Regions from separate parts of the Bradyrhizobium sp. ORS 285 genome, predicted to be linked through region 2. Evidence: predicted binding sites of a transcription regulator. Region 2 holds the regulator's gene; each other region holds the start of a gene.
What was found. Region 2 encodes LexA, which represses DNA repair genes until DNA is damaged. Its sites were predicted from a motif close to TGTTCNNNNTGTGTTCNG; they were not measured.
Positions count from the first base shown of each region.

Region 1: the regulator LexA is predicted to act here: its motif matches at 1,209-1,226, upstream of BRAD285_RS23650 (PA0069 family radical SAM protein).
Region 3: the regulator LexA is predicted to act here: its motif matches at 1,071-1,088, upstream of recA (recombinase RecA).
Region 4: the regulator LexA is predicted to act here: its motif matches at 1,070-1,087, upstream of BRAD285_RS15245 (DUF3072 domain-containing protein).

Region 1 covers NZ_LT859959.1:5,273,415-5,275,613, forward strand. Annotated here, with positions in the region: gene BRAD285_RS23650 (PA0069 family radical SAM protein) at 12-1,187, opposite strand; gene BRAD285_RS23655 (phosphoketolase) at 1,379-2,199, shown strand, end outside.
Region 2 covers NZ_LT859959.1:3,212,958-3,215,156, reverse strand. Annotated here, with positions in the region: gene glp (gephyrin-like molybdotransferase Glp) at 1-207, shown strand, start outside; gene lexA (transcriptional repressor LexA) at 411-1,109, shown strand; gene BRAD285_RS14435 (hypothetical protein) at 1,412-1,852, shown strand; gene BRAD285_RS14430 (ComEC/Rec2 family competence protein) at 1,968-2,199, opposite strand, start outside.
Region 3 covers NZ_LT859959.1:2,177,773-2,179,971, reverse strand. Annotated here, with positions in the region: gene recA (recombinase RecA) at 1-979, opposite strand, end outside; gene BRAD285_RS09890 (hypothetical protein) at 1,378-1,671, shown strand.
Region 4 covers NZ_LT859959.1:3,396,280-3,398,478, forward strand. Annotated here, with positions in the region: gene BRAD285_RS15235 (glycoside hydrolase family 3 N-terminal domain-containing protein) at 1-376, shown strand, start outside; gene BRAD285_RS15240 (hypothetical protein) at 408-695, opposite strand; gene BRAD285_RS15245 (DUF3072 domain-containing protein) at 822-1,013, opposite strand; gene BRAD285_RS15250 (hypothetical protein) at 1,125-1,487, opposite strand; gene BRAD285_RS15255 (type 1 glutamine amidotransferase domain-containing protein) at 1,628-2,194, shown strand.

The DNA of each region.
Region 1 (2,199 bases), 2.1 Mb from region 2:
CCCCGCAGAACTCAGAACAAACTCAACTGCTGCCCGCCACCCTTCGGCCGCACGAAATGATCCGTCGTCAGCTTCGTCCGCCGCTTGTTCAGCCCGAGCTTCTCGCAGGCGATCTCGAAGCGGCGGCCGATCATCCAGGCCATCGGTCCGGTGCCCTTCATCCGCGTGCCCCATTGCGAGTCGTAGTCGCGACCGCCGCGCATGTCGCGGATCAAGGTAAAGACGTGGCGATAACGGTCCGGATAATGCTCCAGCAGCCATTCGCGAAACAGATCACGCACCTCCAGTGGCAGCCGCAGCAGAACGTAAGCCGCTTCCTTGACCCCCGCATGCGCGGCGGCATCGAGGATGCGCTCGATCTCGATGTCGTTCAGCGCCGGGATGACAGGCGCAACCATCACCGTGGTCGGAATGCCGGCCTTCGACAATGCCTGCAGTGCCTCCAGACGCTTGGACGGCGTAGACGCCCGCGGCTCCATGGTGCGCGCCAGCTTCGGGTCCAGCGTGGTCACCGATATCGCGACCTTCGCCAGGTTCTTCTTGGCCATCCGCGCCAGGATGTCGGCATCACGCATCACCAGCGCCGACTTGGTCACGATCCCGACGGGATGGCCAACCTTTTCCAGCACCTCGAGGATGCCGCGCATGACCTTCCGCTCACGCTCGATCGGCTGGTACGGATCGGTGTTGGTGCCGATCGCGATCATTCGCGGCTCATAGCCGGTGGCCGCCAATTCCTTTTCCAGGAGCGCCGGCGCGTCCGGCTTCACGAACAGCTTGGATTCGAAATCGAGCCCCGGCGACAGGCCGAGAAAGGCGTGGGTCGGCCGCGCGAAACAATAGACGCAGCCATGCTCGCAGCCACGATACGGATTGATCGAGCGATCGAAGCCGATGTCGGGCGAATCGTTGCGGGTGATCACCTTGCGCGAGGTGTCGGTCGCGACCGTCGTCTTGAACGGCGGCAGGTCTTCGAGGCTCTGCCAGCCGTCATCGAAGACAACACGGGCCTCCGCCTCGTAGCGGCCGCTCGCATTGGATTGTGCACCCCGGCCGCGGCGCCGGCCCCGTTCAATGGCGACCGCGAGTTCGGGAAAGTCCTCAGGACCTGAGGAAGGCGCGCCCACCGGCTCGGAGGGCACCGGGACCGGTGGGCGCTTGAGGGCATGTGAAGATGCTCGGCTCATGACCAAGACATAGCACAAAATAAGAACATAACAAGAATAAAATAGAACGAAGATACAGGCGCGGGTCTGAGCCTGCGCAAGGCCAGCCATCACATTCCCGTTCTATGCTCGGGCCGCGCTGGAACGGGATGGTGCTGCGTTACTCTGATGTACGCTCCCGCAGGCGCGAAGCGGAAGGCAAGCGAGGTCCTATGCAGATCAGTTCTCACCAGCCCACCTACCCGGCCGACGATCTCGATCTGCTCGACCGCTACTGGCGCGCCGCCAATTACCTGTCGGTCGGGCAGATCTATCTGCTGGACAACCCTCTGCTGCGCGAGCCGCTGAAGCCGGAGCACATCAAGCCCCGCCTGCTCGGCCATTGGGGCACGACGCCGGGGCTGAACTTCATCTACGCCCACGTCAACCGCGCCATCGCCGCGCAGGATCTCGACGTCATTTATGTCTGCGGCCCCGGCCATGGCGGCCCGGGCATGGTCGCCAACACCTATCTCGAGGGCTCCTACAGCGAGATCTATCCGGACATCACCCGCGACGTGGATGGACTGCGAAAGTTGTTCCGGCAGTTCTCCTTCCCCGGCGGCATTCCGAGCCACGCGGCGCCGGAGACGCCGGGCTCGATCCATGAGGGCGGCGAGCTCGGCTACGCACTGGTGCACGCCTATGGCGCGGCATTCGACAATCCCGACCTGATCGTCGCCTGCGTGGTCGGCGACGGCGAGGCCGAGACCGGCCCGCTCGCCGCGTCCTGGCATTCGAACAAATTCCTGAACCCAGCGCATGACGGCGCGGTGCTGCCGATCCTGCATCTCAACGGCTACAAGATCGCCAACCCCACCGTGCTCGGCCGCATGGGCGATGCCGAGCTGAAGTGCCTGTTCGAGGGCTATGGCTACGCACCGCTGTTCGTTGAAGGCGACGAGCCCAAGGCGATGCACCGGCAGATGGCGGACGCGCTCGACGTCGCGCTCGCGAGCATCCGCTCGATCCAGCAGAACGCGCGCCAGCCGGA
Region 2 (2,199 bases):
CTCGGCGCCAATGATTCGCGCGAGGACTATCTGCGCGCGCAGCTCGAGGAGCGCGCCGACGGCACGCTGGTCGCGACCCCTGTGACGCAGCAGGATTCGTCGCTGCTCGGCAATCTCGCGCTCTCGCAGGCACTCGTCATTCGTCCCGCCTTTGCGCCAAAGGCCCCTGCGGGAAGCCCCTGCGAGATCCTGCGGCTGCCGAACTGAGCCGCGTCCCCCGGCAAAGCCCGGTCCGTTCATCATATTTTTAGGATTGCGGAACACACATCGAACATATAGTGTCCGTTCATGATTTGTTTTTAGTATGTTGCGGAACGACGCGAAGACGCTCGTCCGGCTCGCAGAGAGATGAGGAGCTCCGATCGAGGAGCTCGCGAGTCGGACGACATCAAACCGGGGACCAGGTCGAGATGCTGACGCGCAAACAGTACGAACTTCTGCGGTTCATCAACGAACGGCTCAAGGAAGCCGGCGTGCCGCCGTCCTTCGACGAGATGAAGGACGCGCTCGACCTGCGTTCGAAGTCCGGCATTCACCGCCTGATCACCGCCCTGGAGGAGCGCGGCTTCATCCGCCGGCTGCCCAATCGCGCCCGCGCCATCGAGGTCATCAAGCTGCCCGAGCTGTCGCAGGCCGCCGGCAACCGCCGCGGCTTCACGCCGTCGGTGATCGAGGGCAATCTCGGCAAGGTTCGCACGTCGACACCGGCGCTTGATGATGGCGAGCGCCCGGTGGCGGTGCCGGTGATGGGCCGCATCGCCGCGGGTACGCCGATCGAGGCGCTGCAGACGCGCAGCCACACCATCAGCGTGCCGGCCGACATGCTCGGCAATGGCGATCACTATGCGCTGGAGGTGCGCGGCGATTCGATGGTCGACGCCGGCATCCTCGACGGCGACATGGCGCTGATCCAGCGCAACGAGACCGCCGACACCGGCGATATCGTGGTGGCGCTGATCGACGATGAGGAAGCCACCCTGAAGCGCTTCCGCCGCCGCGGCGCATCGATCGCGCTCGAGCCGGCCAATACCGCCTATGAGGTGCGCATCCTGCCGCCCAACCGGGTGAAGATCCAGGGCAAGCTGGTCGGGCTGTATCGCAAGTACTGATCGCGCACGCCGCGCAGTCGCGGTGATGCACCGCGGTTAGCATCGCGAGATGCACAATCGGTCGGCTAAGCGCGAACGAGCTTCGCGCGTAGCTCAAAAACAAGTCACACGCGAGCGCACCCTATGATGTGCAGCGCGGCATGCTCAAACGCTTGTGATCGTCAGCGGCTGCACGCGATGAAGATCAGCGCAGAATTGCCGCGAAGCGCGCGCTAACATTCTCCTCGATGTCCACTCTGATAGAGGCCTGCGCCTGTCCGGGGGGAGCGTGGGTCAGCTATCTCTGAACGAGGAGCGATCCGATGTGTGACTACAGCCTCCATGCCGTTGCCTCCCGTCCCGCCAAAGTCGGCGAGACGCTGATCTCGACGACGTTCCGCGGCACTGCAACCCGCGGCTTCGCGCTGGAAAGCGAGCCGACCGTTGCGGTGTGCATGCTGCCCGGCACCGAGCTCGCCTTCGCCGAGGACGTCCGCTACGACAGCCGCTGGCTGTGGACGCGGACCATCCGCGAGCGCGTCGCCAAGTTCAACACCATCGAGAAGCACATTCCCGATCGCCATCACGACGCGATCGAGTTCGCCGACGGCCGCCACGTCCTGGTGACACAGCTCTGCGAGGGCCAGCGCGTGACGGTGCTGCAATTGCCCGTCACCAAGCAGCCCGGCGAGCACCGTCCCGAGCAGGCAGAGGAGCGGCCGGCGGCGCAGACCCCATCGATCCGGCGCATCAGCATCACCTGACGATCTGATCGCCAACTGATCGCATTCCTCGGATCGCGCGCCAACATCGCGGCGGCTCTCGGCCGGCATCTGCCGGTGCCGAGGGCCGTCGCGCAGCAATGAGCGATCCACCGAACTAATCGTCGACGCCCTGCTCCGACTCTGGCGGCGTCGCATCCTGAACGCGCGACGCGGGCGCGCGCGGCACCAATGTCGGTTCGAACTCGGTCGCATCAGGCGGTGCCGGCGCCCATGGGCGGTCGGAGCCTGCGGCGCGGACAGGCGTGACGGCGAAGCCGCGGCCCTGGCGGGTCAGCATCAATGCGCCCTGCTGCTGCAATCGCGGGCGGTCGATCACCCCGGCCGCG
Region 3 (2,199 bases), 1.0 Mb from region 2:
TCATGTCCGGGTTGGTTTTGAGGAACGTCTTCGAGTTCTCGCGTCCCTGCCCGAGCCGCTGGCTGTCATAGGAGAACCAGGCGCCGGACTTCTCGACGATGCCGGCCTTGACGCCGAGATCGAGGATCTCGCCCATCTTGGACACGCCTTCGCCATACATGATATCGAACTCGACCTGCTTGAACGGCGGCGCCAGCTTGTTCTTCACCACCTTCACGCGGGTGGAGTTGCCGATCACCTCGTCACGCTCCTTGATCGCGCCGATGCGGCGGATGTCCAGGCGCACCGAGGCATAGAACTTGAGCGCGTTGCCGCCGGTGGTGGTCTCCGGCGAGCCGTACATCACACCGATCTTCATGCGGATCTGGTTGATGAAGATCACCATCGTATTGGACTTGTTGATCGAGGCCGTCAGCTTGCGTAGCGCCTGGCTCATCAGGCGGGCCTGCAAGCCGGGCAACGACTCGCCCATCTCGCCCTCGAGCTCGGCCTTCGGCACCAGCGCCGCCACGGAGTCGACGACCAGAACGTCGACCGCCCCGGAGCGCACCAGAGTGTCGCAGATCTCCAGCGCCTGCTCACCCGTGTCCGGCTGCGAGATCAGGAGCTCGTCGATGTTGACGCCCAGCTTGCGCGCATAGACCGGATCGAGCGCATGCTCGGCATCGATGAACGCGCAGATGCCACCCTTCTTCTGCGCTTCCGCCACCGTGTGCAGCGCCAGCGTGGTCTTGCCCGACGATTCCGGCCCGTAGATCTCGACGATGCGCCCCTTCGGCAGGCCGCCGATGCCCAGCGCGATGTCGAGCCCGAGCGAGCCGGTCGAGACCGTCTCGACATCCATCGAGCGGTCGTTCTTGCCCAGCTTCATCACCGAGCCCTTGCCGAACTGACGCTCGATCTGGGACAGCGCAGCGGAGAGCGCCTTACTCTTATCCATGGAAGAACCTTCGACGATACGCAGGGCGGTGGCGGACATTGGCGCTCCTTATGGCGGGGATTCGCGGGATGGACAAACGGTTAACGAGGTCGGCCAGCAATCTTGAGGTGAATGTACCCGATCTGTTCTTTGTTCGCAATATGTTCTTTCAGCCATTCGCACCCGTTTACAGATTCTGGCGACCCGCCGAGGCGGCGGCCTCAACGAGCATTGGCCAGAGGCTGCGGCAGCTCAGCACAGCTCCACATGTCTCGCGCCTCGGCTGCGGCAAGCCACTCGACAACTATAAATTGCATACAGCACGAGGCGCTTGCGCGGGCTCTTGGGTTCTGCTTCCTCGGGGCAGATCCGATCGACCTCGGGCCAGTTCGAACCCTATGACCACCCCAAGCAACACCGTCACGCTGTGGCGTCCCGTCGGCCCGAAGGAGCTCGCCTTGATAGAAGCGTCGGGCATGCGGGCATTTCCACCGCGCCTTCCCGAGCAGCCGATCTTCTATCCCGTGCTGAGCGAGGACTACGCGGTGAAAATCGCGCGCGACTGGAACGTGCCGGCGAGCGGCAGCGGCCATGTGCTGCGGTTCGAGGTGTTGCGCGAATTCATCGATTGCTACCAAGTGCAAGAGGCCGGCGGACGGGACCATCTCGAATACTGGATCCCGAGCGATCATCTCGTTGAGTTCAATGCCGCCATCGTCGGGCCTATCGTGCTCGTCAAAAGTTTTCCTTGAAACAACCGGACTTCCGCTAGCGTGCGAACACCGCACGTCCGTGGTTCTCCTGAGAAGAACGAAGTTCCCACGTCTCTTCTGCTTTTGTTCGGCTCATCCTCTGAGCAGCCGCTCGGTTTTCGTGCATCCGAAGGGAAGATGAAATGGTTGTACGACATGCGCGTCGAGCCGCTGCGAGTTCCACACACCAACGTCTCCGCAAGGCAGCTAACAGCGCGGCGAAATTTTTCCAGAGATCGCGGCTATGTCCCGGTGCAGGAGGTGCGACACTTCGCAGCCGGTTCCACTCAGGCGCAATCGGAATGACGGCTGGTGCTCGATGCTCATAACATGATGATCGGCAGGTGAAGCCGGCCGCACGCGCAGCCCCAACCACGATCCATCCGAAGTCCACGATCTTGCCCGTGCACAACCGCAAGATGAACGCATCCTCGTCTGCCGAATGTTCAACCCAGCCGCTTCGTGATGCGCCTCACGCAATCCCACGCTGAATACCCCGGCGAACCACGGCCATTGTCATAAACTTTT
Region 4 (2,199 bases), 180 kb from region 2:
GGTCGACGCGATCGATCGGGAGCGGCCGGCCTCGCACTCAAAAGCGGTGCTCGAAGGCCTCATCCGCGGCCGGTGGAACTATCAGGGCGTGATCATCACCGATGATCTCGTGATGGGAGCGATCTACGGACACGATCTCTGCAAGGCCGTCGTCGAAGCCCTCAATGGCGGCGCCGATCTGTTGCTCGTGGCCTATGACGGCACGCAGTTTCATCGCGTGTTCGGCTGCGCCAAACAGGCTCTCGCGGAAGGACGGCTCGATCTGGCTGCGCTGCGCCGGAGCGATGAGCGGCTGACGCACTGGCTGCGGCGGGACGAGGGCCCGCAGGCCGCAAATGTCCTCACGAGTTCCGGGCCCTCGCCGCGCACGCGTTGAAAGGCGGCGGAGTGGGACCGGGAGCGCGCGCTCAGCGCGGGCCGTTCCCGGTCCAATTGCGCCAGGACACGTTGGAGAGGCTGCGCAAGTCGGTCCCCAGAGGACGGCGCGCTTGTTTGTCGTGCTGGCCGACGATCTGTTCCGACTCGCGGACCTTCAGTTGAAGCTCCGCGACCTGCCGCTTCGTCCGTTCGATCGCCTTGGGATCAGAGCTTTCGCCGATCGTGAATCGTGCGGTCTCGATCTGTTTGAGCGCTGCGCGGTTCTTCTTCAGCTGTGCGCGATGCCAGGCAACCTTGCTGTCACTATCCGCAACCATGGTCCACTCCTGAGACGTGGCGCGAAGACTAAACAACCGAGTCTTGATTCGCGACTGTCTCAGGCCGTGGGGTGCATGCATCGGAGTACCGATCTATCAAGATCCCGGCGGCTCACTCCAGGAAGCTTACTCCAGCCCTGCGGCGTGCCGCATCTCGTCGATCAGTTCGGACGCCTCCGCTTTGGTCTGGACATCCGGAGTGGGATCCGGGCGCCCCGCCTGTTCGCTCAGCGTCTTCAAGTAGGAGGCCTGAGCATCCGTCATCGGATCGTCGCCCGAGACCCAGGTCTTCGGATCTTTCTCAATCTTCTCCGTCATCGCTGATCTCCTTGCCATCATCGCCGAATGACGATCCAACACAGCGATCGGCAGAATGTTCCTCTTATGTTCTAGTTGCTGGCGTCGTGTCCTCTCGCGCTTGGCGAGGACTCACGACGGCGCTGCCTTCCGCGACGAAAGCCGCGATTGCGAAGCGGGATTGTGTTCGTCCGTCGCGTCGGCGCCATGTGGTTTGGGAAGCACGATCTCGTCGCGCGGGCTTGTCAGCTCGTCCGGCGTTGCCTCGCACGGCTTGATCTCGAAGTTGTTGTCGAGCACCTTCTCGCCGTGCGGATCCAAGGTCACGAGATCAGCCTGTTCGGCCGCCTCCCAGACCTCGCGCTCGGTCCGAAACGGACGGGTCAATCTTTCGTCATTCTCAAACAGTGCGTAGGGCACGAGGAGCTCCAGATCGCGGTCCGCCGGAGCGTCCAGCTCGTCCGCGGCGTGCGGTCCGTCCAGGGCTGCTCCCACACACAAACCTCCCCGAGGCTTGGCTGTTCCACGGCCTCCAGCCGCATCGATCGACCAGTTGTGACGATCGGTCCTGCATTGCCGCGGAACGATGATACCTGGCGCAAGGTTGCCCGCCATATCGATCTGAACAGGAGAGAATGATGGACAACATCAAAGGCAAGAGGATCGCGATTCTTGCGACCAATGGATTCGAACAATCCGAGCTCGAATTGCCGCGTGATCGCCTGAAGCAGGCCGGAGCGACCGTGGAAATCATTTCGCTCGCGCCGGGCGAGATCAAAGGCTGGGACCAGAAGGATTGGGGGCGGCCCGTCAAGGTCGACAAGACGCTCGACCAGGCATCGGCCTCGGACTACGACGCCATCGTGCTGCCGGGTGGCCAGATCAACCCGGACCTGCTGCGCCTGGAGCCAAAGGCACTGGCCTTCATCAAGGACATCTTCGAGGCCAAGAAGATCGTTGCCGCGGTGTGCCACGCGCCTTGGCTCCTGATCGAGACGGGCATTGCGAAGGGACGCAAGATGACGTCCTACAAGTCGATCAAGACCGATGTCGCGAACGCCGGCGCGCAGTGGCAGGATGCGGAGGTCGTGGTGGACCAGGGCGTCATCACGTCACGCAATCCCGGTGATCTCGAAGCCTTCAGCGCCAAGATCATCGAGGAGGTCCGCGAAGGCCGGCACCTCCAGCGTAGCGCGGCTTGAGTTTG